DNA from 2 places in the Comamonas sp. MYb21 genome. Region 1 is predicted to be linked to the other one. Evidence: predicted binding sites of a transcription regulator. Region 1 holds the regulator's gene; the other holds the start of a gene.
The links. Region 1 encodes FNR, which switches genes on or off when oxygen is low (the NO sensors DNR and NnrR bind a similar motif). Its sites were predicted from a motif close to TTGATNNNNATCAA; they were not measured.
Positions count from the first base shown of each region.

Region 2: a site for FNR is predicted at 5,506-5,519, ahead of WH367_RS14380 (universal stress protein). Genes of this name have one in related genera too.

Region 1 is NZ_JBBGZC010000014.1:111,181-126,362, forward strand. It holds gene WH367_RS20340 (ABC transporter ATP-binding protein) at 1-328, opposite strand, end outside; gene WH367_RS20345 (FecCD family ABC transporter permease) at 328-1,305, opposite strand; gene WH367_RS20350 (ABC transporter substrate-binding protein) at 1,383-2,369, opposite strand; gene WH367_RS20355 (bifunctional adenosylcobinamide kinase/adenosylcobinamide-phosphate guanylyltransferase) at 2,381-2,968, opposite strand; gene WH367_RS20360 (cobyrinate a,c-diamide synthase) at 2,979-4,400, opposite strand; gene WH367_RS20365 (TonB-dependent receptor domain-containing protein) at 4,423-6,321, opposite strand; cobalamin riboswitch at 6,406-6,650, opposite strand; gene WH367_RS20370 (hypothetical protein) at 6,690-6,905, shown strand; gene WH367_RS20375 (cell division protein ZapA) at 6,905-7,324, shown strand; gene WH367_RS20380 (sulfite exporter TauE/SafE family protein) at 7,772-8,593, shown strand; gene hemN (oxygen-independent coproporphyrinogen III oxidase) at 8,610-9,992, opposite strand; gene fnr (fumarate/nitrate reduction transcriptional regulator Fnr) at 10,143-10,865, shown strand; gene WH367_RS20395 (universal stress protein) at 11,021-11,464, shown strand; gene WH367_RS20400 (malonate--CoA ligase) at 11,575-13,131, opposite strand; gene WH367_RS20405 (enoyl-CoA hydratase/isomerase family protein) at 13,198-13,989, opposite strand; gene WH367_RS20410 (Bug family tripartite tricarboxylate transporter substrate binding protein) at 14,006-15,022, opposite strand.
Region 2 is NZ_JBBGZC010000009.1:44,345-59,526, reverse strand. It holds gene WH367_RS14405 (hypothetical protein) at 1-76, shown strand, start outside; gene WH367_RS14400 (phosphoenolpyruvate carboxykinase (GTP)) at 513-2,381, shown strand; gene WH367_RS14395 (hypothetical protein) at 2,766-3,203, opposite strand; gene WH367_RS14390 (LysR family transcriptional regulator) at 3,350-4,327, shown strand; gene WH367_RS14385 (metallophosphoesterase) at 4,370-5,215, shown strand; gene WH367_RS14380 (universal stress protein) at 5,673-6,095, shown strand; gene WH367_RS14375 (LysR family transcriptional regulator ArgP) at 6,269-7,213, opposite strand; gene WH367_RS14370 (D-amino acid dehydrogenase) at 7,268-8,635, shown strand; gene WH367_RS14365 (branched-chain amino acid aminotransferase) at 8,706-9,806, opposite strand; gene WH367_RS14360 (alpha/beta fold hydrolase) at 10,045-10,854, opposite strand; gene WH367_RS14355 (flavin reductase family protein) at 11,010-11,537, shown strand; gene WH367_RS14350 (ferredoxin--NADP reductase) at 11,599-12,372, opposite strand; gene WH367_RS14345 (IclR family transcriptional regulator) at 12,530-13,354, opposite strand; gene WH367_RS14340 (alpha-hydroxy acid oxidase) at 13,384-14,520, opposite strand; gene dapA (4-hydroxy-tetrahydrodipicolinate synthase) at 14,534-15,182, opposite strand, start outside.

The DNA.
Region 1 (15,182 bases):
GACCGAGCATGGCCACATCCATCACCGTCAGCTCCTGCGTCACCACCTCGCCCTGGCCCAGCCAGGCCAGCGCCTGGGCGCGCTGCTTGCGCGGCCAGCGCTGCAAATCCTTGCCCAGCAGCGCCACCTCGCCCTGCAGCTGTGCCGCCGGCCACAGGCCACCCAGCACCTTGAGCAGGCTGGATTTGCCCGCGCCATTGGGGCCGACAATGCTGGTCCAGCGGCCTTGCGCAAACTGGGCGTTGACGCCTTGCAGAATCGGCCGCGCATGCACAGCGGCGTGGATATTGGTGGCGCCGAGCGCAGCAGGGGTTGCAGTGGTCGGCATCACAGGCCTCCTGCCGAGCGGGTGCTGCGGTGCATGCGCCACAGCAGATAGGTACCGCCCAGTGCGGCGGTGAGCACCCCCACCGGCAGCTCTTGCGGGGCCACCAGCCAGCGCGCCAGGATATCAGCGGCCAGCAGCAGCACGCCACCCATGGCCGCAGCCAGCACGGTGCTGCGGCCATGGCCCACCTGCACCAGGCTGCGCACCAGATGGGGGGCGGCCAGGCCCACAAAGGCAATCAGGCCTGTCTGCGCGACCGAGGTGCCGGTGGCCAGGGCCAGCACGGCCACCAGGCCATAGCGCAGCGGCGCCAGCGGCAGGCCCAGGCTGGCGGCCGTCGCCTCGCCCAGGGTCAGGCCATCAAGCACCCGGGCGCAGCACCAGGTGGCCAGCACGCAGACCAGCAGCACGCCGGCCATCAGCGCGCAGCCCTCCCAGCCGACAAAGGCCGAGGTGCCCAGGGTAAAGGCCTGCATGGCCTGCAGAATATCGGGGTGGCGCAGCTCCAGCAGATCGCGCATGGCACCCAGCACCACGCCAACAATCACGCCGGCCAGCAGCAGGCGCAAGGTGTTTTGCACATTGCGCGCCAGCACCACCGTGAGCGCCACCGCGCAGGCGGCACCGACAAAGGCCATGCCGGTCATGCCCAGGCGGTAGAGCAGATTCAGGCTGGTGACGGACGAGCCCAGCAGCACCAGGCCCAATGCGCTGCCCAGCGAGGCACCGGAGGCGCTACCGAGCAAATAGGGATCGGCCAGCGGGTTGCGAAACAGGCCCTGGGCCACCGCCCCGGCCAGGCCCAGCAGGCCACCAGCGAGCCAGGCGCCCAGTGAGCGCGGCAGGCGGATATCGACAACGATCTGCCAGGAGGTGGGGTCATCGCGCATGCGCAGCACACTCTCCCAACCGGTGCTGCCCACACTGGCGCCCACCAGCAGCAGCAAAGCGCTGAGCACCAGCAGCACCAGCGCCAGCCAGGCACTGCGGCGCAGGCCGGGCGCGGCCTCGCGCTGCGCTGCGGATGCGGGTGCAGAGCTGTGCAAAGCGGCCATCAGCGCGCCACCGCGGCCTTGCCCGGCGCCTTGTCGGCCAGGCAGCGCGCCATCAGCGCGGCGGCCTGGGCCATGCGCGGCCCCGGGCGCACAATCGCATACGACTCTTCATCGCTGAACACGCAGACCCTGCCGGCCTTGACGGCCTGGAGGTTGTGCCAGCCCGGGTAGCTGGTGGCAGCCTGCATGCTGCGGTTGCCCAGCATGATCACATCGGGCTGGGCACGCAGCAAAAACTCGGGGCTCAGCCGGGGAAACGGGCCCAGCTCAGCGGGCACCACATTGTCCACACCCAGCTGGGTCAGGGTCTCGCCAATAAAGGACTGGGGGCCGGCCGCATAAGGGCCTCGGCTCACCTCAAAGTAGACCCGGGTATGGCGCGTGCGCTCGGGCAGCCCGCGCACCACCGCATCAATGCCCGACTCCAGCGCGCGCCAGACCCGGTCAGCGCCCTGCGCCTGGGGCACGCCCAAGAGCTGGCCCAGGGTGCCCAGCACGCGGTGGATGTCGGCCTTGGATTTCACATCGAGCGCCACCACTTTCAGGCCCAGCGCCTGCAAGCGTTCCGCCGCCTTGGAGGCATCGGACAGCAGCACCACATCGGGCTTGAGCGCCACGACCGATTCGACGCTCGGGTCCAGCCCGCCGCCCACCACCGGCAGCTTCTTGACTGAGGCAGGCCAATCCGAATAGCGGTCCACGCCCACCAGGCGTTCGCACAAACCGAGCGCGCAGGTGCTCTCGGTCAGCGATGGCAAGAGGCTCACGATGCGCTGCGGCGCTTGCGCCAACTGGACCTTGCGGCCCCGGTCATCGACGATGGCCGCGGGCCTGACCAGGTCCTGGTCCTTCCAGACCGGCGCGTTGGCAAAGGGTTGCAGGCGCAGTTCATCCACACTGGCAGACGGTGCCGCTTGGGCCATCGGCAATGCGAGCATCAGCGCTACCCAGGCCAGCGTTTTCCGCAGAAAGGATGGGGGAGCCATCAACAAAGCCATCATTTCATCTGCAGCGGCAAGCCCGCCGCCATCAGTTGTACGCGGTTGCAGGCCGCTGCCGCTTGCTGGTTCAGCAGTCCCAGCGCATCGACAAAGGCGCGCACCTCGCGGCCCATAGGAATCACGCCCAGGCCAATCTCATTGCTGACCAGAATGATGGGGCCAGTGGCGGCCTGCAAGGCAGCGACAAAGGCATCGCACTGGGCCTGCCAGGTCTGCGCAGGTTCAAGCGGTGAGGGCTCCATCGGCATCAGCCAGTTGGTGAGCCACAGGGTCAGGCAGTCAACCACCAACAAGTGATCTGGCCGGCTGTGGGCCTGCAGCTGCTGGGCCACGTCGCGCGGCGCCTCCACGGTGGCCAGTTGCGGCACGCGGGCGCGGCGGTCTCGCTGGTGGCGCGCAATGCGCTCGTGCATCTCGGCGTCATACGCGGTGCCGGTGGCGACCAGGCTGGCGCTGCGGCCGGCACCGGCCTGCAGCCAGGCACGTGCCAGCAGCTCGGCCTGGCGCGATTTGCCCGATTTCTGCCCGCCCAGCAGCAGCAATTTCAGCGGCGCTCCATCAACGTGGAAAAGAGAGTCATCCATGGCGCTCATCTTAGGCGTTCAGTGCCTCGGTATGCCAGGCCTGCGGATCGACCACCGGCATGTCCACCCCCAGCAAGGCGGCCACCGCCTGCGGGCACGAGGGGAACCAGGCATGGAAATAGCTCGCATGGATGCTGCCCTGCTGGTAGACGGCTTCGCCCTTGCCGCTTTCGGCCACCTGGCCCGGGCGGCTGCTGCGCGCCACTTCCAGGGCCTCGCTCTGCAGCTTGGAATAGTGAAAGGTATGGCCGCGCAGCATGCCCCAGGGCGTCAGCAGCTGCTGCATGCCCAGACCCGCCAGGCGCTGCTGCATGACGGCCTGCGCTGGCAGCAAGCCCCAGAGGCTGTGCCAGCGGCTGTCCAGATCGGTCAGGCCCTCGGCCAGCGCCACCATGCCTCCGCATTCGGCCCAGACGGGTTTGCGCTCTTCCAGGTGCGCCTGCAGATCCAGCTGCAGGCCGGCATTGGCCTTGAGCGCGGACAGGTGCAGCTCCGGGTAGCCGCCGGGCAGCCACAGCGCATCGCAGGCGGGCAGGCGGTCGCCGGCAATCGGCGAGAAAAAGGCCAGCTCGGCGCCCATGGCTTGCAGGCATTCCAGATTGGCAGTGTAGATAAAGCTAAAAGCGGCATCGCGGGCGACGGCAATGCGCCGCCCGGCCAGCCAAGCGGGCACCGGGGCAGCGGCAGCAGGCGCGGTAAAGGCCACCGTCCAGCGCTGCTGCCACTCCTGCCAAGTCAGCTGGCCCAGCGGCGTTTGCGCCAGCACATCGGCGGCGGCATCCAGGCGCTCGGCAGCGTCGTGCAGCTCATGGGCTGCCACCAGTCCCAGATGGCGCTCGGGCAGCAGGTTGGCGCGTGGTTTCGCAGCATCGAGGCTCACCTGGTTCATCGCGCCCAGCCACAGTGCCGCATCGCGCAGGCCGCTGCGCAGCATCTCGCCATGGTGGGCGGTGGCCACGCGGTTGGCCAGCACGCCGGCCAGTTGCAGGCCCGGGTCATAGTGCTGCAGGCCATGGGCAATGGCGCCAAAGGTGGCCGCCATGGCCGATGCATCGACCACCACCACAGCGGAGATACCCAGCGACTTGGCCAGCTCGGCCGCGCTGTTGGCGCCGTCGAACAGGCCCATCACACCTTCGATCAGCAGCACATCATTGCTTTGCGCGGCCTGGAACAGGCGTGCGCGCACATCGGCTTCGCCGTTCATCCAGCGGTCCAGCGCATGCACCGGCTGGCCGCTGGCCAGGCGCAGCCACTGCGGATCGAGAAAATCCGGGCCGCATTTGAACACCTGCACCCGCCGGCCCTGGCGGGCATGCAGGCGCGCCAAGGCTGCCGTCACCGTGGTCTTGCCCTGGCCCGATGCGGGCGCGGCAATCAGCAGTGCCACGCAAGCGGCTGTTGGGCGGTCCTGAACCGTCATCTCTGTCATGGCTGGCTTATCCCCTCTGCGCTCAGCGCGGCATCCACTTCACACCCACATACACGCTGCGCCCTTCGGTGGCATAGGTGCGTGCGGTCTGGTAGCGCTTGTCGGTCAGGTTGTTGATCCGGGCGATCAGGTTCACATCCTTGAGCACCTCGGTCTGCGCCGACAGGTTGAACAAGGTGTAGCCACCCAGCACATTGGTGTTGGCGGCATTGTCAAAGCGCTTGGCGCTGGTCTGCAGGTCGGCAGCCCAGGTCCAACCGGCGGCACGCGTCTCGGCGCCCAGGGTGGCATAGCGCTTGGCGCGGCGCGCCAGCAGCTTGTCGTTTTCGGTATCGCGCGGGTTCTGGAAGTCGACCGAGCCGTGCAGATTGAACGCACCCAGCTTGGTCGTGGCCGCCAGGGTAATGCCTTCCAGGCGCGCCTTGCCCACATTGGCGTAGCAGCCAAACGTGCTGTCACAACTGCCGGGCGACGAGAAGTTGATCAGGTTGGTGACCCGGTTGCGGTAGGCCGTGGCCGAGAAGCTATCAGCACCCTGCGCCCAGCGCAGGCCCAGCTCGGCATTGCGGCTTTTCTCGGGCTGCAGCGATGCGTCGCCGTATTCGCTAAAGCGCTGGTAGAGCGTGGGCGCGCGGAAGGCCGTGCCCACGGTCGCGGTGGCGCGCCAGTTGGTTGCAAAGGCGTAGCCATAGGCGGCGCTGCCAGTGGTCTTGCCGCCAAACTCGCTGTCGTCATCGCGGCGCAGGTTCAACTGCACCGTGTGCGGGCCGGTGTTCAGGCCATAGCCCAGCGCCAGCGCATTCTGGTGGCGGTCGCGGTCAATGCCACCATTGGTCAGTGCGTCGTCACGCCGCTCCAGCGCGGCCGTCAAGGTGTGGACGCCCAGGCGCCAGGTATTTTGGAACAGGTAGTTGTGCAGCCGCGTGTCCGTCTGGTAGGGCGAGGGCCGGGTCTCGTAATAGTCCCGCGACTGGCTGAACTGCAGCTTGGTGCTGTAGTGCTCGGTCCACTGCGCCTGCCAGTTCAGGCCCAGCGCATACATCTTGTTAAGGCTGCGGTCGTCCTCGGTCAGGCTGCTGTCATAGCCCGAGTTCACATCGCTGGCCAGCAAGGTGGCTTCGAGCCGGTGCTGGCGGTTGATCTGGTAGCCCAGGCGGCCGCTGACGGCATTGCTGCGGTAGTCGTCCTTGTCCGAGTTGGCAGTGGCCACGGTGCGGGCGTTGAAGCCATCGGTCTGCGAGCGGTTCAGGCCCAGCGCGTAATCCCAGCCCTCGGCACTGCCGGAGATGCCGGCCTCGGCCGTGAACGTGCCCCGGTTGCCAAAGCCCAGGCCCACATAGGGCTGGGGCACGCCCTCACCTTTCTTGGTGAAGATCTGCACCACGCCGCCCATTGCGTCCGAGCCGTAGACGGCAGCGGCCGGGCCACGCAGCACTTCGATGCGGTCGATCAGCGCCAGCGGAATCGACTGCCAGGAGGCGCCGCCGGTCGATTGCGAATCCATGCGCACGCCGTCGACATAGACGGCGGTAAAGCGTGAATCGGCGCCGCGCATGAACACGCTGGTCGTCGTGCCCGGCCCGCCGTTGCGAGAAATCTGGATGCCCGGCACGCGCGCGAGCACATCGGCCACGCTGCCCGGGCCCTGGCGCTCGATGGTCTGCGCATCGATGATGGACATGTCGGCCACCAGATCGGACAGTGGCTGCTCGATGCGGTTGGCGGTCACCACCATCTCTTGCAGGTTTTTACCCTCTGTTTCCTGGGCGGCTGGAGCCTGCTGCGCCTGAGCTTGCAGCGCCAACAGGGGCAACGCCGATGCGATGGCCAAGGCCAAAAAACGGGGGGTATGGAGCGTGCCCGAGCGGGGCGCAAGCGCGGGACGCGCGCAGCGGCGTGTCGAAAAATCAGAGGAAAACATGCACTGAGTTGGTGATGAACCACCCCGCGCCAGCCTCCCCGCCGGCAATGGGGAACACGGAGGCCGCAGCAAGGCCTCAGCCGCGCGCCTCCACTATTGTTGGCCGGTATCCGGGCTGGCGATGACACAGCACACGCCTTCCCAAACACTTGTTCAAGGTATTCAGTGGCATAGTGGTGGCTGTGGATGGCGCAAAAACCAACCATCGCTTACCGTTGCGGGGGCAGCGCAGGTTGCGTAAGGCTTGTAGGGCACAAGCAGCGCTCCTGCTTCCCGTTGAACTGCCCCCATGTGAACCACTGGGGCGAGCACCAACGGGTACAATTTTAGCGTTAAACCCATTGCGCACTTAAGAAGACTGTCTCTCTATGGCCACTACGCCTTCTATGGATCTGATGCTTGAGCGGGTGGAGGCACTGCTGAGCCGTCATGAGGCTTTGCAACGCGCCCACGCCCAATTGCAAGAGCAAGTCACCACCCTGACCCAGGAGCGCGACTCCCTCCAATCGCGCCTGACAGCGGCCCGCGCCCGCGTGGATGCACTGATCGAACGCCTGCCCAAGACCTTTGACCAGGACGAATGATGAAACAGCTGGAAGTACACATCATGCAGCAAAGCTATATGCTGGGCTGCCCCGAAGGCCAGGAAGCACGTCTGCTGGCCGCCGTCAAGCATGTCGATGAGGCCATGAGCGGTATCCGCGACGCGGGCAAGATCCGTGGCCGCGAGCGCATCGCCGTGCTGGCGGCCCTCAATGTCGCCTTTGATCTGCTGGATTTACAGGTGCAAAACAGCCAGCTCAGCCAGACCGCCGACGCGCTGCAGGCGCAAGCCGCTGCCCAGTCTGCCGCGATGGCCGAGGCGCAGGCCCAGCCCGCCACCGGTGACCAGGCCAGCCTGGACTGGGACGAGCCCCGCCTGCAGTCGGTGATGCAGCGACTGGACGCGGCGCTGGCGCCCGCCCCTGCCAAGGCCGCCGAAACCCTGGACACCAGCGCCTGAGGCCTGGCGGTAAGCAGGCGCCAACACCAGATTGCGGCGCCATGCAATGCCTCCTGCCAAAATATCAGCTTGGCGCTTTCTCAATCTAGCTAACCAGCTATCTTTTTTGACCAATCCAGGCACATTGACATGCAGTTTTGGTGGGTGCGGCAGGCGCGAGCGATTACAATGGAAGCGTTCGCAGCCCTGCTGGACTTTATAGTTCCTTGAACCAATGCTCTACGAGCACGGGCTTGGTACATCACCTATTGAGCGTGATCGTCTCGCGTCAGATGAACCCAACGATAGGTTGCCCTTGCCCACCTGAACCCCCGGTTCAGGATGACGGTCCAGTGGATCCGCTGCGAACACCTGATTTTTTCGGGCAGGCTGCCCAACCTGTCTTCTCCTCTCCGCGACAGCGGGGTTTCAGGCCACCTGTTTCAGGTGGCCTTTTTACTGCGCGCCATGACTGATCCTCTTGTTTTGCTGCCGCTGTCGTTTCTGGGCCTGATCGGCGGATTTCTCGCGGGCCTGCTGGGCATTGGCGGCGGCATGGTGCTGGTACCCTTCATCACCTACATCCTGGGCACCCAAGGGGTGGCGCCGGAGCTGGCGATCAAGATGGCGATTGCCACCTCGATGGCGACCATCGTCTTCACATCTGTGTCCAGCGTGCGCGCCCACCACCAGCATGGCGCCGTGCGCTGGGACCTTGTCAAACGCCTGGCCCCGGGCATTGTGCTGGGCGGCCTGCTGGCCAGCCTGGGCATTTTTGCGGTGCTCAAGGGCAGCTACCTGGGTTTGTTTTTTGGCCTGTTCATTGGTTACTCGGCACTGCGCATGTTCCGCAAGCCCAACAGCAAGGCCATGCGCGCCATGCCGGGCACGGCCGGCCAGATGGCCGCTGGCGGCGTGATCGGCTGCCTCTCGGGCCTGGTGGGCGCGGGCGGCGCCTTCATCAGCGTGCCTTTCATGACCTGGTGCAGCGTGCCGATGCACAACGCGGTCGCCACCAGCTCGGCGCTGGGCTTTCCGATTGCGGTCACCAATGTCATCGGCTTCATGGTGGCCGGCCTGCACCTGCAGGGGCTGCCGCCGCATTCGCTGGGCTATATCTGGCTGCCCGGCCTGGCCGCCATTGCCACCTGCAGCGTGCTGACGGCGCCGCTGGGCGCCCGTGCCGCGCACCGGCTGCCGGTAGGCCAGCTCAAGAAGATCTTTGGCGGCATCTTGCTGTGCCTGGCCGCGTACATGCTCTACAAAAGCCTGGCGGCCTGGCAGGGCTGAGACCTGCCACAGCGGGCTAGATAATCCGCGAGAAGCGCGCCCGGTTGCGGTCGGCCTGCAGGTTCTTGTCGAACACCATGGCCACACCGCGCACAAAGTACCAGCCCAGCTCGGTCACATTGATCGCCTCGTCGCTCAGTTGCACCAGGCCCTGGTCCTGCAGCTCGCGCAGCTGGGCCAGCTCGGCGGCAAAGTACTGCGCAAAATCAATCAGCCAGGCCTGCTCCAGCGATTCAATCGCCAGGCTCCCCTGGCACATCAGGCCCATGATCACCGCGCGGCGCAGCAGGTCATCGCGCGTCAATGCCAGGCCCCGCACCACGGGGATCTGGCCCTGGTCGATCAGGTCGTAGTACTCCTCCAGGGTCTTGGCATTCTGGCTGTAGGTCGCGCCAATGCGGCCGATGGCCGACACGCCCAGCGCCAGCAGATCGCAATCGGGCTGGGTGCTGTAGCCCTGAAAGTTGCGGTGCAGGCGCCCTTGGCGCTTGGCCACCGCCAAGGCATCGTCGGGCAAGGCGAAATGGTCCATGCCCACATACACATAACCGGCGCCTTCCAGCGCGGCCAGGGCCTGGGCCAGCATGGCGAGCTTATCGGCGGGGCTGGGCAGGTCCTGCGCCTGGATGCGGCGCTGGGGCTTGAAGCGCTCGGGCAGGTGCGCATAGGCGTAGAGCGCAATGCGGTCGGGCCGCAGCGCATTGACCTGCTCCATCGTGCGCACAAAGCTGGCCGGGCTTTGTTGGGGCAAACCATAGATCAGATCGATATTGATAGATTCAAAGCCGATCTCACGCGCCTGCTCGACCAAGGCAAACACCTGGTCAGCGGGCTGCTCACGGTGCACAGCCTTTTGCACCAGTGGGTCAAAATCCTGCACGCCAAAGCTCAGCCGGTTAAAGCCCAGCTGGTAGAGATGCTGCAGGCGCTCGCGGCTCACGGTGCGCGGGTCCACCTCGATCGAGTACTCGCCACCGGGCTTCAGATGAAAACGCTGCTTGACCATGTCCATCAGGCGGCTGAGGCCGGCATCGGTCAAGAACGTGGGTGAGCCCCCGCCCAGGTGCAGCTGGCTGATGGTGGGACGGGCGCTGACGTGGGCCAGCTGCAGGTCCAGCTCGCGCTCGAGGTAGTCCAGGTACTCGTCGGCCCGCTCGGCATGCTTGGTGATGATCTTGTTGCAGGCGCAGTAGTAGCACAGCGAGGCGCAGAACGGCACATGCACATACAAGGACAGCGGAGCGAGCCTGCCAGCCAGGCCGGTGCCGCGTTGCGCCAGCGCCTGCTTGTACTCATTCGCAGCAAAGGCTTCAACAAATCGGTCTGCGGTAGGATACGAGGTGTAACGGGGGCCGGGAACATCAAAACGGCGCAGCAGGTCGGGGGTCAGGGAAATCATGTGGCTTCTTCCTAGCGGACCCCCAATGTGCCCCAAGCTCTGCCACGCGTCCTTGATGTACATCAAGAACCCATTTGGCGCCTGCACGCACAATAGGCGCATACGAGGAACGCCGTTCCTACATGAATATTTGTTCACGGGTATTGATACATGACATCCAACTCCATCAAAGTGGTGTGCTCCAACTGCAATTTGCGCGAGCTGTGCATGCCCGTGGGACTGTCGGCCGAACAAATGGAGCGCATCGACGAGATCGTCGCCACCCGGCGCAAGATCAAACGCGGCAGCGCGCTGTTCCGCAACGGTGAGACCTTCACCTCCCTCTATGCGATTCGCACCGGCTTTTTCAAGACCAGCATCGCCACCGAAGACGGACGCGACCAGGTCACCGGCTTTCAGATGGCGGGCGAGATCATCGGGCTTGACGGCATCGTCAACGACCGCCATTCCTGCGACGCGATTGCGCTGGAAGACGCCGAAGTCTGCGTGATGCCCTACTCCTCGCTCGAAGACCTGTCGCGCGAAGTGACCGCCTTGCAGCACCATGTGCACAAGGTCATGAGCCGCGAGATCGTGCGCGAGCATGGCGTCATGCTGCTGCTGGGCAGCATGCGCGCCGAAGAGCGCCTGGCCGCCTTCTTGCTGAACCTGGTGCAGCGCCTGCATGCCCGGGGCTTTTCGCAGCATGAGCTGATCCTGCGCATGACACGCGAGGAAATCGGCAGCTACCTGGGCCTCAAGCTCGAGACCGTCAGCCGCACCTTCTCCAAGTTTGCCGAGGAGAACATCATCGAGGTCAAGCAGCGCCATGTGCGCATTCTGGACACCGACAAGCTCCAGGGCCTGATCAACACCCAGGCCTGCTCGGCCTAAGCTAGGCAGCTATTCCAACTCGCCGCGCCAGCGGACACAAACGCGGTCTGATCCGACATCCGCTCAAGCCGCAAGCGGCGATGCTCTGTGTTGAAGCCACGGCAAGACTGCGCAACAGCGGCCCTGCCCTACGTCTGACCTGAAAGGAGCCTGCCATGTACCAACATATCCTGCTTGCCACCGATGGCTCTGAGCTGTCCGAGAAGGCCGTGCGCCACGCCCTCGCGCTGGCCAAGCTGAGCCACGCCACGGTGACTGCCGTCAACATCTCGCCCAACTACCCGCGCAGCTACTTCGAGGGCAGCACCATGCAAAACCCCGATGACATTGCGCGCATCGAGGACGGCTGGGAACGCGCCGCCCAGGGCATTGTCGACAAGGTGGTGGCCGAAGGCGCTGCCACCGGCGTGCCCATCAAGACCCTGGTGATCAAGTCCGACATGATTGCCGAGGCGCTGCTGGAGACGGCGAAAAAGGAAAACTGCGACCTGATCGTCATGGCATCGCACGGCTACCGGGGCTTGAAGCGCCTGCTGCTGGGCAGTGAAACCCAGCATGTGCTGACCCATGCGACGATACCGGTGCTGGTGCTGCGCTGATCGCCACCTAAGCGCATCCGCCCAATAGCAAACCTTCGCCTGCGGCAGCTTCTGAGCGGCCACAGCGCGAGGGTTTTGTCATGGCGGCGCAGGCCGCCTTCATGGGCGCATCAGCCCTTGAACAGGCCCTGGTACTGGTCGCGCAGCAGGTTCTTTTGCACCTTGCCCATGGTGTTGCGCGGCAGCTCGCCCACGACAAAGCAGCGCTTGGGAATCTTGAAGTTGGCCAGCTGCTTTTTCAAAGTCGCAATGATGCCCTCGGCATCGAGCTGCTGGCCCACCTTGGCAATGACCACGGCCACGCCCACTTCGCCAAAATCGGGGTGTGGCACGCCAACCAGCGCGCTTTCGGCCACGCCCGGCAGTTCGTTGATGAAGCCCTCGATCTCGGCCGGGTAGACGTTGTAGCCGCCGGAGATGATCAGGTCCTTGCTGCGGCCGACGATGGTCACATAGCCGCGCGCATCAATCTTGCCCACGTCACCGGTCTTGAACCAGCCGTCGGCCGTGAACTCCTGCGCGGTCTTCTCGGGCATGCGCCAGTAGCCGCTGAACACATTGGGGCCTTGCACCTGGATATGACCGATCTCGTCGGCGCCCAGCGCCTGGCCGTCATCGCCCTGCACCCGCACGCCCACACCCGGCAGCGCAAAGCCCACCGTGCCGCCCCGGCGCTCGTCCTGGCCGCCATGGCGGGCATCGGCCTGGTAGGGGTTGGAGACCAGCATGATGGTCTCGCTCATGCCATAGCGCTCCAAAATCGTGTGGCCGGTGCGGGTCTGCCAGTCGCGGAAGGTCTCGATCAGCAAAGGCGCCGAGCCGGAGATGAACAAACGCATGTGCTGGGCCGCCGCCTTGGTCAGGCCCGGCTCGGCCAGCAGGCGCACATACAGAGTCGGCACGCCCATGAAGACCGTCGCCCGCGCCATCGCGGCAATCACCGCCTTGGGCTCGAACTTGGCAAACCAGACCATCTTGCTGCCATTGAGCAAGGCCGCATGGATCGCGACAAACAGGCCATGCACATGGAAGATCGGCAGCGCATGGATCAGCACATCGCCCTTTTTCCAGCCCCAGTAGTCCTTGAGCATGACGGCATTGCTCAGCAGGTTGCCGTGGCTCAGCATCGCGCCCTTGCTGCGCCCGGTGGTGCCACTCGTGTAGAGAATGGCGGCCATGTCGTCGGCAGATTTCTGCGCGGGCGTGTGCGCATCGGCGCAGTGCACTGCACGCTCCAGCAGGGTGCCGCTGCGGTCATCGCCCAAGGTGAACACGCTTTGCGTGCCGCACTGGAAGGCGATCTTGGAGACCCAGCCAAAATTGGCCGGCGAGCAGACCACCACGGCCGGCTCGGCATTGGTGACAAAGTACTCGATCTCGGCGCTTTGGTAGGCGGTGTTGAGCGGCAGAAACACATGGCCGGCGCGCAAGGTCGCCAGGTACAGCGCCATCGCTTCGACCGACTTTTCCACCTGCACCGCTACGCGGCTGCCGGAAGGAATATTCAGCGAATCGAGCAGGTTGGCGATGCGCGCGCTCATGCGGTCCAGGTCGCGCCAGCTGTAGTTCAGCGGCTCACCGCTGGCCGAGGTGGTCTCCACGGCGATGGCATCAAGGTCCTCAGGAAAGGCCGCGCGCAGGGCGCAGAACAGGTTGTCGTTGGTCATGTTTGTCTACTTGGTTGGTGGTTTCCTTGGCGCCTGCGGCCTGGCCGGTGGCCAGCGCAGGCACGGTCAAAACTGGGCTGCTCTTTTGGCGACAAAGGCAGCAATGCCTTCGCGGTGTTCTGCCGAATCGGCATAGGCATAGGGCTGCTGCAGCACCGGGGCCTGGGCATCGCCTTCGGCCAGCGCACGCAGCAGCTGCTTGGTCATGCGGGCGGCCTGGGGCGCCAGGCCGCAGATGCGGGCGACGCTGCGTTCCAACTGGGCGTGCAGGTCTTGAGCGGGGTACACCTGGCTCAAAAAGCCCGAGGCCAGCATCTGCTCGGCGCCAAAGACCGCTGCCTCCAGCAGCATCTGCCGCGTCTTGGCAGGCCCCACCTGGCTCAGCACCAGCGCCGCCTCCTTGGGCGCCATCGGAAAGCCCAGCTTGGCAATCGGCGCGCCAAACTGGGCTCTGTCTGTTGCCAGGCGGGTGTCGCAGCAGCTGGCCAGCTCCACGCCCGCGCCCATGCAGGCGCCGTCAATGGCAGCGACCAGCGGCACATCGCATTGCAGCATGGCATGGAGCGCCGGCCAGACTTCGCCTTCGTGAAAGGCGGCCAGGCTCTCTGGGGCAAAGCGAAAGTCGGCGTACTCCGAGATATCGCCACCGGCGCAAAATGCCTCGCCCTCGCCTTGCAGCACGATGCAGCGCAGCCCGGGCTGGCGCTGCAGGTCCTCAAACACGCTGCGCAGCTGGCGCCACATGGCGCGCGACATGGCATTGCGCTTGCCCGCATGGTCCAGCACCACGCGCACGGCCTGCGCGCGGGATGCCTCCTCGCCCACCACCCACGATTGCACACGAACCTGCCCCGCCATCATCTCGCTCCTCTTGTCATTCAATCTTCGCGCCCGAGGCCTTGACCACCTCGGCCCAGCGCTTGACCTCGTCGGCCACAAAGGCGGCAAACTGCGGCTGCGTCATGCTGCCATATTCCGCACCATTCTTGGCCCAGATGGCCTTGATTTCTTCCGACGCGCCCATGCGTTTGGCCTCTTCGAACATGCGCGCCTGCAGCTCGGGCGAGGTGCCCTTGATGGCCCAGAGGCCGTACCAGGTGGTCACGTTGTAATCGGGCAGGCCCACTTCGGCAGCGCAGGGCACATCGGGCAGCGAGGGGTTGCGCTGGCTGCCCGAGACCATCAGGCACTTGATGCGCCCGGCGGCGATATGCGCGGCCGACGAGCCCAGGCCGTCGAACAGCATGTCCACATTGCCGGCAATCAGGTCCTGCAGCGCCGGGCCCGCGCCCTTGTAGGGCACATGCAGGATGTCGGTCTGGCTCTGGATCTTGAACAGCTCGCCGGCCAGGTGGTGGCTGGTGCCGGCGCCAGCCGAGGCAAAGCTCATCTTGCCCGGGTTGGCCTTGAGCTGGGCCAGCAGCTGCTGCATATTGGCCGCCGTCACCCGCTTGGGGTTGACCACCAGCACCTGCGGCACCGTCGCCAGCAAGGCCAGCGGCACCAGGTCCTTCTGGATGTCGTAGTCAAGCTTGGGGTAGACCGAGGGCGCAATCACATGGTGGGTGCCGCCCATGAAGAAATGGTAGCCATCTGAGGGCTGGCGCGCGGCAAAGCTGGCGCCCAGGGTGCCGCCTGCGCCGCCCTTGTTGTCGATCACCAGGGTCTTGCCCGAGATTTTCGAGAACTGCGAGGACAGCGGCCGCGCAAAGGCATCGGTACCCCCGCCTGCCGGAAAGGGCACCACCCAGGTCACCGGCTTGCTCGGCCAGTCGCGCGCTGCGGCCGCACTCGCCCAGCTCCAGGCGGGCAGCGCGCTGCCCGCCATGCCAGCGGCCAGGCCCAGCAGGGTTCGTCTTCTGGACGGGAAAGGTGTATTGCTCTTGGTCATCTTGTCTCCTAACGGTTATTTTTAAAGATCCACGCACACCCGCCTGCGCGCGCCGACAGCAACACGCTGGCCCTGGGTGGTCAGCATAGAATGCCGACCACCCAGGCTGCGCCCTTATGGGGGCCTGCAGCTCTCTCCAGACCAGCGCAGCGCCCGGGGG
Region 2 (15,182 bases), on a different contig from region 1:
GATGCCCGTGGTGCTGCCGCTGGTGGGCGCGCTGATGATGTTCCTGCTGGCCTTTATCGCCGTACACATGGCCTGAGCGCTGCGCGCCAAGCGCGCCAAACCCCGTTGCTGAACCCGCCGCTGGCGGGTTTTTTGTTGCCTGGCGTTCGCTGACGAAGGCTGGCACGGCCCTGTGCTGGCCAGGCCCCTGGGTGACGTCTGGTTGACGCCTGGGTGGTGCCTGGGTGGTGCCGGGCCCAGCGCCACCTGCGCGACAGGGCTGTTGCCCAAGAAACCGGTATCAATACAGTTATGCATTTTGTCATGCATCAAATGCATAGATGTGAGGACTGAAAATCACCGTTTTGGGGGCTGACTGCTAAAATCGCCAGTCCAGCGTAGGCATTGTTGCGCACAGGCATTGCGCCTTGTCCGACGCTGTGGAGACGGTTTTTCAAAAATGGGTTGCTGTCGGCCAAGGAGCTTGTCGCAGCGGTTTTTGATGAACCGTTTACAACTTTGAAAGCCTTCCCATGAACGCAAACATCCAAGCCGGTGTCGCCATTCAGGCCCCCGACTACGTCAAGAACCCCAAGCTCATCGCCTGGGTGGCCGATATGGCCGCACTGTGCAAGCCTGACGCCGTTTACTGGTGCGATGGCAGCCAGGAAGAATACGACCGCCTCTGCCAGCAACTGGTCGATGCCGGCACCTTCAAGAAGCTCAACCCCGCCAAGCGCCCCGGCAGCTTTCTGGCCTGGTCCGATCCGTCGGACGTGGCCCGCGTGGAAGACCGCACCTACATCTGCTCGGCCAAGAAGGAAGACGCCGGCCCGACCAACAACTGGATGGAACCTGCCGAGATGCGCTCGACTCTACAGCCGCTGTTTGACGGTTGTATGAAGGGCCGCACGATGTATGTGGTGCCGTTCTCGATGGGCCCGCTGGGCTCGCCGATTGCCCACGTGGGCATTGAGCTGTCCGACAGCGCCTATGTGGCGGTCAACATGAAGATCATGACCCGCATGGGCCGTGCCGTGTACGACGTGATCGGCAGCGATGGTGCCTTTGTGCCCTGCGTGCACACCATCGGCGCGCCGCTGCAGGCCGGCGAAAAGGACACCACCAGCTGGCCTTGCAACAAGACCAAGTACATCGTGCACTACCCCGAGACGCGCGAAATCTGGTCCTACGGTTCGGGCTACGGCGGCAATGCGCTGCTGGGCAAGAAGTGCTTTGCGCTGCGCATCGCCTCGACCATGGGCCGCGACCAGGGCTGGCTGGCCGAGCACATGCTGATTCTGGGTGTGCAAAACCCCCAGGGCAAGAAGTACCATGTGGCCGCCGCTTTCCCCAGCGCCTGCGGCAAGACCAATTTCTCGATGCTGGTGCCACCCACCGGCTTTGAAGGCTGGAAAGTCACCACCATTGGCGACGACATCGCCTGGATCAAGCCCCAGGCCGACGGCTCGCTGCGCGCGATCAACCCCGAAGCCGGCTACTTTGGCGTGGCCCCTGGCACCAACTACCACACCAACCCCAACTGCATGGCCAGCCTGGACAAGAACGTGATCTTCACCAACGTTGCGCTGACCGACGACGGCGATGTGTGGTGGGAAGGCATGGAAAAGGACAGCGGCCAGCTGCCCGAGCACCTGATCGACTGGCAAGGCAAGGACTGGACGCCCCAGATCGCCAAGGAAACCGGCGCCAAGGCCGCCCACCCCAATGCCCGCTTCACCGTCGCTGCCACGAACAACCCGGCGCTCGACGAAGCCTGGGACGACCCCAAGGGCGTGAAGATCGATGCCTTCATCTTTGGTGGCCGCCGCTCGACGACGGTGCCGCTGGTGACCGAGGCGCGCAACTGGAAGGAAGGCGTCTACATGGCTGCGACCATGGGCTCCGAAACCACCGCTGCCGCCTTTGGCGCGCAAGGTGTGGTGCGCCGCGATCCGTTCGCGATGCTGCCTTTCATGGGCTACAACATGAGCGACTACTTTGCCCACTGGCTGAACCTGGGCGACAAGCTCGAAGCCGCTGGCGCGCAGCTGCCCAAGATCTACACCACCAACTGGTTCCGCAAGGATGCCGCTGGCAAGTTCGTCTGGCCTGGCTACGGTGAGAACATGCGCGTGCTCAAGTGGATGCTCGACCGCCTCGAAGGCCAGGTGCAGGGCACGCAGACCGCCTTTGGTGTCGCGCCGCAGTACGCCGAGATCAACTGGACCGGCCTGGACTTCAATGCCGAGCAGTTCAAGACCGTCACCAACATCGACACCGCCGTCTGGACCGAAGAGCTGGCATCGCACCAGGCCCATTTCGACCACCTGGCCCAGCGCCTGCCCCAGGCGCTGCTGGACATCAAGGCCGATCTGGAAAAGCGCCTGGTCGCTGCTTGATCGGTAGCTGGCGAGCTCGCTGGTAGCCCCGCTGCCAGTGGCTGGGATAGCGCAACACAGCAAAACCCCGCATGTTTTAGGCATGCGGGGTTTTGTTTTGGGTGCTTGGTTTGTTGTGAGCGCGCTTGGACTCAGCGTCAGCGCATCGATGGAACTGTGGTTTGTTGCATACAGCCAGCATGTTGCGGGGCAGGAAAGTGCTTGCCAAGCGTTTTCCTAGCACCTGCGGCTTGCGCAGGCGGAGGTGTTCCGCAATCCCAAACCGCTGATCCACTTTGGATGAGATGCAGCCACCAGCAACAAAAAAGCCACGGCATGCCGTGGCTCTTGAAAAGGCAGATCGTGGCTGCCGGCGCTGGGGCTCTGGAGGAACCCCGGCGTTGATCAGTAGTTCTTGTGGTAGAACGAAACCGCTGCGTCGCTCATGGCGCGGTTCAGGTCAGCCATCACGCGGCTGTCTTGCAGGGCCACTTGCCAGGTCTTGTCGTCTTCCAGGGCGCGGCGGTGGCCTTCGTCCCAGCTGCGGCGGGCGGCGCGCAGGCTGCTGCTCAGGTTGCGGGCAGGGGCGGCCAGCAGGGCGATGGCGACAAAGGCGACAGCCCACAGCAGGGCCCAGCCAGCGATCCAGTGGCTACCGCCAGCGACGGAGTCCACCAGGCGGGTAGCAACCACCAGCACGGCAGCGACCAGCGCGGCCAGCATCAGCGATGCGCCAACGCCCTTGGTGCCGAAGGTGGTCTTGAGATGTTCAGCAGCACGTTCCACACGCAGAACGCCCGTGTGTTCGGTAGCCATGTCAGTGTGTACAAAACTGTTGGTCATGATGGATGTCTTTGGTATTAATGCTTCTTTGAAGCGATGAACGAAGTATAGGGTTTACCCTAGACGTTCTCAAATTTATCTTTTGAATCTGTATCATTCATGCCAGTGATGTATTGCGGTTCGCCCAGCGTTGCAAAGGATTGAAAATGCTGCCCCACCAATTTCGGCACCTGGACCTGAACCTCTTGCGTGTATTCGACGAGGTGATGAATGAGCGCAGCCTGACCCGGGCGGCCGACAAGCTGGCCATCACCCAGCCGGCAGTCAGCAATGCGATGCGGCGCCTGCGCGAGGCGCTGCATGACGAGCTGTTGGTGCGCAGCGGCCAGGGTGTGGAGCCCACGCCGCTGGCCAATGCGCTGTGGCCGGTGGTGCGCGAATCGCTGGCGCGCCTGCAGGCCAGCTTTGCACCGGAGCGCTTTGACCCCGCCCATGCGACCCAGGCCTTTGTCGTGGCGATGGCCGATGCGACCGCCGCCACCTTGCTGCCCAGCCTGATGCATATTCTGGAGACTGAGGCACCAGGCGTCTCTGTGCATGTGCAACCACTCACTACCCGGGATCCGCGCGAGGAGCTGGAAGCCGAGACCGCCGACCTGGCCGTGGGCTATTTCCCCTTTGTGCTCGCGGAGATGACGGCCCGCGCCCAGTCGGGGGACCTGGTGGATTTCGAGAGCCGGCGCCTCTATGACGGCGAATACCTCTGCGTGATGCGCAAGGATCACCCTTTGAGTGAGGGCTTGCTGACTTTGGAGCGCTACTGCGATGCGCGCCATATGCTGGTGAGCTTTTCCGGCCAGCCCTTTGGCTTTCTGGACGAGGCGCTGGCATCGATCGGCCGCAAACGCCGGGTGGTGCTGACGGTGAACCAGTACTTCACCGCCGCCCGCGTGGTGGCGCGCACCGATCTGCTGACCGTCCTGCCGCGCCACTTTGTGCCTGCCACCGGCATCGCCGATCTGCTGGCCTTCCAGCCGCTGCCGCTGCGCGTGGAGGCCGTGCATGTGGATGCGCTCTGGCGCAGCCGCAGCGGGCATATTCCGCCCTCGGCGCTGGAATGGATGCTGCACGCGCTGGAGCGCTCGGCCCGGGCGGCTTTTCCTGACCTGGAATTACCGATGTAGCGGGGCTGCAAGGCGCCAAAGCCCATGGTAGGCTTGGCGACCATGCACCTGCAAATTCTGTCCGACCTGCATCTGGAGACCCACCCCCATTTCCGTGCCCAGCCTGCGCCCGGCGCACAGTTGCTGGTGCTGGCCGGCGACATTGGCTCCTACCAGAATGGCTCGATGCTGGACGATGCCGATTTTGGCCTCACCCAGTTCAGCCCGCAACAGGCCGGCGGCCATTGGCCCGAACCGGTGATCCTGGTGCCCGGCAACCATGAGTTCGACAACCAGGATTTCGATACCGCCCGGCTGCGCCTGCGTGCCAGCTGCGAAAAGCTGGGCATCACCATGCTCGACTGCGACACCCTGGTCATCGACGGCGTGCGCTTTATTGGCACCACCCTCTGGTCCGACTACGACGCCATTGCGCTGCACAACGGCGTGACCGAATTGGGTGCGCTGATGAAGCAGCGCGAGAAGGCTTTCAAGGCCGCCAACTTCTACCTGACCAAGGCCCAGAGCGAGCGCAATGGCCAGCCCTTTCTGGCCGCCGAGATGCGCGACGAAGCGCTGCGTTGCCAGGAATGGCTGCGCGCCGCACTGGCCGAGCCCTTTGACGGCAAGACCGTCGTCATCACCCACTTTGCGCCCAGCCTGCGCAGCGCCGATCCGCGCTATGGGCTGACCCCGGGCACCGCCGGCTTTTGCAATGTGCTCGATGACCTGCTGCCCTATGCCGACCTCTGGATCCACGGCCATCTGCATGCGCCCAGCGACTATGTGGCCAAAGGCCAGCACAGCGATGGCCGCCCCTGGCAATGCCGAGTTGTGGCCAACCCGCTGGGCTATGCGCGCAAGGGCGAGCAGGAAACCTTCAACCCGCATTGCTTGGTGGCGGTGTAAAGCGACAGGTTCTCAGGGACTGCTTAGCGCGCCACCACTTCTCGCGCGGCTCCACAACATGGGTACGGTAAGGTTGTGTGCTTGGCGCTGACTAGCCTCTGCGGCGCCGCCATGTCTTGAACGGCTGCTTATATCCCGCGTATTCATCTCCATTTTGCATACCGTGTCCCTAAAACAGTTATTGAGGCGCATTTCAGCAGCAAAATGTTTACGGTCGACAGTTCTTCTCTGAGGCGTGCTTAGCATCTTCGATCAAATCCAAGGGTTTTTACCTAAATTTATCGCCGCGCCTGATGCACATCAATGCCCGTTTGACGGTAAATCTATAAGCTGATACACATGATTTAGCCTGAAAAGCGCGTTCTCGCTGATGGAGCGCGGGTTTGCCAGGCCACAGTCCAGCGTTGGTGGCGCCACCGGTGTTGGGTCCCTCACCCCTTTTTGAAGGAGTCAAGGCATGCGTATTTTGTTGGCCGTTGATGGCAGCCCCTACACCCAGAAGATGCTCGATTACCTGGCAGCGCACGCAGAGTGGCTGACGCCCAACCACCATTACACGGTGCTCACGGTGCAGCCCTTGCTGCCGCCCCGGGCCGCCAAGGCCTTGGGCAAGGCGCTGGTGGATGACTACCACAGCGAAGAGGCGCAGAAGGTGCTGGTGCCGGTGCAGGAGTTTCTGGCCGCCCACCAGGTGAAGGCTGTGGCCGAGACCGCTGTCGGCCCGATCTCGCAGACCATTGCCGAGACGGCCGATAAGGGTGGCTATGACCTGCTGATCATGGGCACCCGGGGCCATGGCGCACTGGCCAAGCTGGTGCTGGGCTCGGTGGCGACCCAGGTGCTGGCCGAGAGCAAGCTGCCGGTATTGCTGATTCGGTAAATGGATCAGATCATGCGTCTGTCATTTGCTATTCACCATATAGCAATACTTGGCGTGGATACTGCACAAGCAATGGATTTCACTGATGAGGGAGGGATGGAACCACCGGTGCGATGAATGCCTGTGGACATCCGGAAACTGCTTGCATCCCCCTGGGGGTGCAGGCAGTTTTTTTATGCCTTGACGGTGGCGCGGGCTGCGGCCGTGGGCGGCGCCAGGCTGCTCTTGGCGCTGTGCACCATCGCGTCGCTCAGGGCGCCCAGCAAGGCCGACTGCAGGTTCCAGCAGTGCCAGTAAAGGTCGACGCGCAGCACCTGGGCCTCGGCCACATTGACCAGGCGGCCATCGGCGAGATAAGGGCGGGCCAGCAGCTCGGGCACCACGCCCACGCCCCAGCCAGCGGCCACGGCGCGCACCTGGGCTTCGGAATTGGGCACAAAGAGCTGGTGCAGGCCAACGGTCTTGAGCCCCATCGCGCGGGCGACAAACACGCGCTGCATGTCGTCCTTGCGGTTGTAGCTGAGAAACGGCAGGTGCTTGAAGTTGCTGCGGTTGATGCCCTGCGGCACATGCTGCTGGGCAAAGGCGGGCGCTGCCACAGCAATGTAGTGCATCGCGCCCAGCGCGGTCACGCGGCAGCCGCGCAGCGCCTGCGGCATGGTGGTGACGCAGCCCAGCACCTCACCGGTGCGCAGCAGCTCCAAGGTGTGGTCCTGGTCGTCGGTGATGATCTCCAGCGGCAGCTGCTGCAGTGCGATGTCCTGCAGCGCATCGAGCGCCCAGGTGGCAATGCTGTCGGCATTGATGGCAATCGAGATGGCCTCGTCATGCGCGCTGCGGCCCATGGCGTGGGGCAGCAGGCTGTGCAGCTCCTGCTCCAGGTCGGTGCGCAGCAGCCGCAGCTGCTGGGTGTGCTTGAGCAGCAGCTGGCCGGCAGCGGTGGGCCGCAGCGGGCGGCTGCGCACCACCAGCACCGAGCCGATCTGCGCCTCCAGCGCGCGCAGCCGCTGCGAGACGGCCGATTGCGTCACATTCAGGCGCAGCGCGGCCTTCTCGAAACCGCCTTCTTCAATCACGGCGGCCAGGCATTCCAGCGCGACCGGGTCCAGGTTGCTCATGGGGCTCCAGTATTAGCAGAACTGATGAATCTTGAAGAAGTTTAATTGCACTTTATGTTACAGCCAAGATGCCAGACACTGAGAGCCATGAAAGTCATCATCCTCGGCGCCGGCATCATCGGCACCAGCACTGCCTGGCATCTGCTGCAACTCGGCCATGACGTCACCGTCGTGGATCGCCAACCGGACGCGGCGCTGGAGACCAGCTATGCCAATGCCGCGCAGATCTCGGTGAGCTACTGCGAGCCCTGGGCCAACAAGCATGCCCCGCTCAAGGCGCTCAAGTGGATGTTCGACAAGGAGGCACCGCTGTTGCTGCGCCCCCATGCCGATCCGCAGCAATGGCGCTGGCTCACGCAGTTTCTGGCCGAGTGCAATGACCGCTCCTTTGCCCGCAATGTGCAGCAGATCGTCGCGCTGGGTGCCTACAGCCACAACGCCTTGAAGGCCGTGGTGGCGCAGACCGGCATCCAGTTCAACCGGCTCGAGCGCGGCATCGCCCACTTCTTCACCAGCGACGAAGCGGTGCAGGATGCGCAGATGGCCGTCGACCTGATGCGCCAGTACGGGGTGAACCGCCGCATGGTCAGCACCGAAGAGTTTTTGAAGATCGAGCCCGCCTTCAAGCCCTATGCCGCGCATATCAAGGGTGGCACCTTTACCGAGAGCGACGAGAGCGGCGATGCGCGCGTGTTCACGCAAAAGCTCGCCCAGCTCTGCGCACAGGGCGGTGTGCAGTTTCTCTACAACCACCGGGTCGAGCGGTTGAATGTGGCCGGCGGCGCGATCGATTCGGTCACCGTGCGTGCCACCGCAGCGGGCGCCGACAGCAGCCCACGCACCTTGCAGGGCGATGCCGTCATCGTGGCCTGCGGCAGCTACACCGCGCCGCTGCTGCGCACCGTGGGACTGAATGTCGCCATCTACCCGGGCAAGGGCTACAGCGCCACCTTGCCGATCTTGAAGCCCGAGGCCGCGCCCTTTGTCAGCTGCATTGACGATGGCAACAAGCTGGCGATGAGCCGCCTGGGCAATGAGCTGCGCGTGGCCGGTACCATCGAGCTCAACGGTTTTGACAGCTCGCTGGACAGCCCGCTGGCCAAGGCCCGCTGCCATATGTTGGCGCGCCGCATCGAGGAGCTGATGCCCGGCGTCTGCGACACCCGCCTGCCCGAGCAAGGCGGCAACCCGCAGTTCTGGACCGGCCTGCGACCCGCCACGCCGACCAATATCCCGTTCATCGGCCGCACCAAGATCAGCAAGCTCTGGATCAATGCCGGCCACGGCACCTTGGGCTGGACCCATGGCGCCGGCAGCGGCAAGGCCATGGCCGAGCTGGTGAGCGGCCGCATGCCAGAGATGCAGTTTGGCTTCTACGGCTATGAAAGCGAAGCCAAGCGCCGGGCCGCAGTCGCCGCCTGAACGGCAACGGACAACGCCATGAAAAAGGGCCGCACAGTGTGCAGCCCTTTTAGCGTTTATTGCGGACGGATCAGGCGTCCAGACGCACCAGCCAGCCGTGGCGGTCAGGGGCGCGGCCGTACTGGATGTCGGTCAGTTCCTTGCGCAGGGCCATCGTGACTTCGCCAGCGGGGGCCGACAGGTCGCCCACCGAGAAGCCTTCGCCCTTGAGCTGGCCGATGGGGGTGATGACGGCAGCGGTACCGCAGGCAAACACTTCGGTGATGTCACCGGAGGCCACGCCTTGCTTCCACTCGTCCACAGCGATCTTGCGCTCTTCGACCACCATGCCACGGTCGCGTGCCAGTTGCAGCAGCGAGTCGCGCGTGATGCCTTCCAGAATGCTGCCCGACAGCGCAGGGGTGACCAGCTTGTTTTCCTTGCCGTATACCAGGAACACGTTCATGCCGCCCAGCTCTTCGAGGTACTTGCCTTCGGCAGGGTCGAGGAACAGCACCTGCGAGCAGCCGTTGTCCTGCGCTTGCTGCTGGGGCAGCAGCGAAGCGGCATAGTTGCCGCCGCACTTGGCAGCGCCCGTGCCACCCTTGGCTGCGCGGGCAAAGTCGGTGGACAGCCAGATCGCCACAGGCGCCACGCCCTTGGCAAAGTAAGGGCCTGCTGGGCAGGCGATCACGTAGTAGGTGGCCTTGTGGGCGCTGCGCACGCCCAGGAAGACTTCGTCACCGATCATGAAGGGGCGCAGGTAGAGGCTCGCTTCGTTGCCGCTGGGCACCCAGTCCTTGTCCACGGCGATGATCTGCTTGAGCGATTCGACAAAAATATCGACCGGCAGCTCAGGCAGCGCCAGGCGGCGGGCGGAGCGCTGCAGGCGCTCGGCATTGGCCTGCGGGCGGAAGGTCCAGACCGAGCCATCGGCATGGCGGTAGGCCTTGATGCCTTCAAAGATTTCCTGGCCGTAGTGCAGCACGGCAGCGGCGGGGTCCAGCGCAATCGGGCCGTACGGGGTCACGGCCGCATCGCGCCAGCCGCCCTCTTTGTCCCAGTGCACCGAGACCATGTGGTCGGTGAAGTGCAGACCAAAACCCGGGTTGTCCAGAATCTTGGCGCGCTCTTGGGCGCTGCGTGGCTGGCTCGATGGGGTGACGGCAAAGGTCAGGGAAGAGGGGGACACGGGACTAATCCTTCAGTTGGCAACAGGGACAGCAGCGTCCTGTGGGGAGCCGCTGCCGATCATGGTGGCCGTCCGCCAGCCTGGAGAGGCTCCAGGAAAGTGACGGGCTGCACGCCAAACCCCATAGCATGCCAGTTTTTTGCCCCGGTGGCGCCAAGCGGGCTGCATTGCCAGGATGGCAAGTCAACCACCTGCAGAGGCAAACCGCCGCCGCAGGCGCCGGACTTGCGGGTTTTTCCTAGTGCACCGTGGCGCGCTGGGTCGCCAAAAAGTCGAGCAGCAGGCCTTCGAAGGCATCGGGGCTCTCCAGCTGGGGCCAGTGGCCAACGCCCTCCAGGCAGGCATGCCGAGCATCGGGCAGCTGGTCTGCCAGCGCCTGCATGCGCTGGGGCGGCATGCAGACATCCTGGCCGCCGCTCACCAGCAGGCAGCGCTGGCTGAGGTGGGGCAGGCGCTCGGCGAGGGTGCTGGGGCCGGCCAGCATCTCCAGCATGCGGCCATAGGCCAGCGGCTGGATCTGGGTGATCGCGTGGCGCGCCAGCTGCAAGCCTTCGGGCAAGGCCTGCTGGCCCGATTGCAGCTGCACCAGCAGCTCGGCAAAGCGCTGCATCTGCACCGGCTCGGTGCTGGCCTGCTGCTGGCACTGGGCCAGCAGTTGCTGGCGCGTCTGCACCCAGTGCTGCTGGCTGTCCGCCTCCAGCGCCGGGCCGCCGGCCACCAGGCTCAGGCTGCGCACGCGGGTGGGGTGGCGCAGGGCCAGTTCGGCGGCCACCATCGCGCCCATGCCATGGCCAACGATATGGGCGCGGCCAATCTTCAGCGCTTCGAGCAGGCCGTCCGCCGTGGCGGCCAGCGCCTTCAGGCTGTAGCCGCCATAGGGCGGCGGGTTGGCATGGTAGCCGGGCATGTCCCAGGCGATCGCGCGGTAGCCCTGGCTGGCGAGCAGCTCCACCTGCGGGGCAAAGCCCAGGTGGTCGGTGTCGGCATCGTGGAGCATCAGCACCGTCGGGCCACTGCCGAGCATCGCGAAGTTGGGAATCAAGGACATAGGTTTGCTTCTCGCCGTGTGTTTCCCCCGCAGATGCGGCCCGCCTGCCTTGTTTTCAAGCACCTACGCGCGCAGGGGCCTCGCCCCCTGGCCGATAATGACCGCTATCCATGCTTTTGACGGCATGGCGTCTGCCCCTGCCGTCTGCCTGCCCCGTGAACCGCTCCCTCCCCCCTGAACACCTGCAATCGCCTGTTTCTGCCTCGTTTTCCGAACGTGAGTTTCGCAATGCCTTGGGCCAGTTCGCCACCGGGGTGGCGGTGGTGACGGCGCTGGCGCCCGATGGCAACAAGGTCGGCTTGACCATCAGCTCCTTCAATTCCGCATCGCTCACCCCGCCGCTGGTGCTGTGGAGCCTGATGAAAACGGCCAGCTCGATGCCGTTGTTTGAGACCGTCAGCCACTACGCGGTCAATGTGATGGGCGCGCACCAAAAGGAGCTGGCCTTGCAGTTCAGCCGCAAGGGCATCGACCGCTGGGCGGGCGTGGAGTATGAAGTGGGCGTGACCGGCGTGCCGCTGCTCGCCGGCGCCATTGCCAGCTTTGAGTGCCGCAACGGCCCGCACCATGATGCGGGCGACCATGTGATCCTGGTTGGCGAGGTGGCGCACTGCCAGCATGTGGTGGGCGTGCCACCGCTGCTCTACCACGGTGGCAATTTCTACACCGAGCAGCTGATCTAATCTGCGCTGCAGGCAACAAAAAACGACCCTCGGGTCGTTTTTTGCTGGGCGGGGGCGCTGCTTACTTCTCGACGAAGGCGCGCTCGACGACAAAGTCGCCGGGTGTCGAGGTATTGCCTTCCTTGAAGCCCTTGGCTTCCAGCAGTTCCTTCAGCTCAGCGAGCATCGCGGGGCTGCCGCAGAGCATCACGCGGTCGGTGTCCGGGTTCAGTTCGGGCAGGCCAATGTTCTGCGGGAAGGTGCCGGCAGTGATCTGGTTGGAGATACGGCCCTGGTTGCGGAAAGGCTCGCGCGTCACCGTCGGGTAGTACACCAGCTTGTCCTTGACGATTTCGCCGAGGAATTCGTGGTTGGGCAGCTCTTCTTCGAGCAGCTGCTGGTAGGCCAGTTCCTGGACTTGGCGCACGCCGTGCACCACAACGACCTTTTCGAAGTGGTCATAGGTCTCGGGGTCGCGCGCTACCGACAGCCAGGGCGCCAGGCCCGTGCCGGTGCCGATCAGGTACAGGTTCTTGCCCGGCAGCAGGTAATCGACCAGCAAGGTGCCCGTGGGCTTTTTACCGACGATGATGGTGTCACCCACCTGGATGTGCTGGAGCTTGCTGGTCAGCGGGCCGTCATCGACCTTGATCGACAGGAACTCCAGGTGCTCCTCGTAGTTGGGGCTGGCGATGGAATAGGCGCGCAGCAGGTTCTTGCCATCGACCTTCAGGCCAATCATCGTGAAGTGGCCGCTGGAAAAACGCAGCGCGGGATCACGGGTGGTCGTGAAGGAGAACAAACGATCGGTCCAGTGGTGAACAGACAGGACACGTTCTTCGAGAAAGGCGCTCATAGCAGTGCAGTAGTCAGTTGGTCTTGTGTATATCTATAAACGCTATTGTTCACTATTCATACAACTTAAACGTCATATGGACATATCGGCGCGTTGTGAGCGGGGTTTTTCGCTGAATCCATGCCTATTTTCGACCTGGCCGAATAACGTTGATCGTCTAGAAGTTATCCAGGATGTTGGAGATCGAGGTCGCCGCCAGCAGCACATGGGGCAGCAGCTCGGCCTCGGCCTTGGCCGTGCCCCAGCGGGTGGAGGGGGCCGAGATGGTGATCGCGCCAATGGGCACACCGCCCCGGCCGGTGATGGCTGCGGCCACCGAGATATCGCCCACCACGGTCTGGTTCTGCACAATCGCATAGCCGTCACGCTCGGCGTCTTCGATGCAGCGCAGCAGCTCCTCGGGGTCGGTCATGGTTTGCGCGGTGATCTTGACCAGTGGGGTCGATTCGATCAGGCGCAGGCGCTCGTCCATCGGCAGCTTGGCCATCATGGCGCGGCCCGAGGCGGTATAGGCCGCAGGCAGGCGCGAGCCCACGGCAAAGTCCGAGTTGTAGATATAGCGGCCCGGCACCTTGGCGATAAAGACCACCTCGTTGCCATCCATCTCCTGCAGGTTCGAGGTCTCGCCCAGGGTGTGGGTCATCTCGATCAGGTAGGGGTAGGCACGCTCGACGATGCGTTGCGAGCGCAGGTAGTTGTAGGACAGGCGCAGCACCTCGGGCGCGAGCGTGTAGAGGTTGGAGCCGGGCAGGCGCCGGATATAGCGCAGCTTCTCCAGGGTGAAGATGATGCGCTGGGTGGCACTGCGGTCGAGCTGGGCGGCGCGGGCAATCTCGGCGAGCGACATCTCGCGGTGGGTGTCGCGAAAGGCCTCCAGCACCTGGAAGGCCTTGGCCAGCGAGCCGACAAACAATGAGGATTCACGGGCGGTGGGTTCAACGCTTGCTACGGGCTCGGCAATGCTGTGTGTGGTTTTAGGCATCGTAAAAAGCGGCTGTCTCGGGTCACTGTCTAGTATTTTTGCAGAAAGGTCGCGTCCAGGCTGGTGGCCTGTGGGGCGCCCAGCAATCGGAGGGTGGTCTCCAGCTCGGCGCGCAGTATCTCCAGAACCTCGGCCACGCCCTGGGGCCCGCGCGAGGCCAGCCCGTACAGAGGCGCGCGCCCCAGCAGAACGGCATCGGCCCCCAGCGCCCGGGCTTTGGCGATGTCACTGCCTCGGCGCACCCCGCCATCGACAAAGATATGCATCTTGCCATGAACGGCGTCGGCAATCTGCGGCAATTGCGCCATCGGTGCGGGTGCGCACTCCAGCTGGCGCCCGCCGTGGTTGCTGACCACGATGCCATCGGCGCCGGCCTGCAGCGCGCGCTGGGCATCGCCCGCGCTCAGCAGGCCCTTGACGATGACCGGGCCCTGCCAGTGGCGGCGCACCCAGGCCAGGTCTTCCCAGCGCAGGGCCATGTCCATCTCACGGCTCATCGCGGCGGCCTGCTTCTGGATATTGCTCTCCACCCCGGCGCTGCGCGCCAGGTTGACCAGCTGCGGCGAGCCGCCCTGGCGCAGCATGCGCAGGCACCAGCGCGGGTGGCTGAGCAGGTCGGCGAGCAGCCGGGGCGTCCAGGGCACGGGCATGCGAAAGCCGTTGCGCACATCGTGGTCGCGCTTGCCATGCACCATGGTGTCCACCGTCAGCATCAGCGCGCTGAAGCCCGCGGCCTGCGCGCGCGCCATCATGCTTTGCGCAATGCGCCGGTCCTTTTGCACATAGAGCTGCAGCCACAGATCGCCCGGGCTGGCGGCGCGCACATCTTCCAACAGCGACGTGGAGGCGGTCGACATCACAAAGGGCAGGCCGGCGGCATGCGCTGCGCGGGCCAGCACCTGCTCGGCCTGCGGCCAGTACAGGCCGTTGAGCCCGGTCGGGCCCACAAAAGCGGGCATCGCCTGCTTGCGGCCAAACAAGGTGATGCTGGTATCCACCTGGCTGACATCGACCATCGTGCGCGGCAAGAAGGTGACATCGCCCCAGGAGGCGAGGTTGCGGGCCATGCTGCGGCCGTCTTCGGCGCCGCCTTCGAGGTAGTCAAAGGCAAAGCGGGACAGGCGCCGGCGGGCCAGCGCGCGGTAGTCTTTGATGGCGGGCAGCATGGCGGATGCTCGCTCAGGCCAGCTGGCGCTCGGCCTGCAGGCGGGTCGCCAGCGCCTGGCGCAGGCGGGCGGACAGCTCGGGGTTGCAGTCGACCAGCGGGGCCAGCAGGTGCGGGGCCTGCACGCCCACCAGGTCCCAGACCGACTTCATCGGGCCGGGGTTGGTCTCGGCAAAGGCCAGGTCCAAGAGGCCAATCAGCTCCTGGTGCAGGGCCAGTGCTTCTTCGGTCTTGCCGCTGGTCAGCAGTTCGTACATGCGGGTCCAGGTCTTGGGCAGCAGATTGGCCGTCACGATGATGCCGCCCTGGGCGCCGCAGAGCATCTGCGCGGGGAAGATGGTGTCCTCGCCGCTCAGCACCGCAAAGCTGGCATCCACGCCCTGGACCACCTTGAGGAAGTGGTACATGTCGGTGTTGCAGGCCTTCATGCCGATGATGTTTTCGTGGCGCGACAGTTCATGCAGCACTTCGGGCGCAATCGAGATGCGGGTGCGGTAAGGGATCTCGTAGATCACCACCGGCAGCGGCGACGCATCGGCATAGCGCATGAAGTAGTCGCGGATGCCTTGCTGCGATGGCGTGGTGTAGTAGGGCGTCAGCAGCATCAGCGCATCCGCGCCGGCATCGGCCAGCGCCTGGCCGGAGGCAATGGCGTCGTGGTAG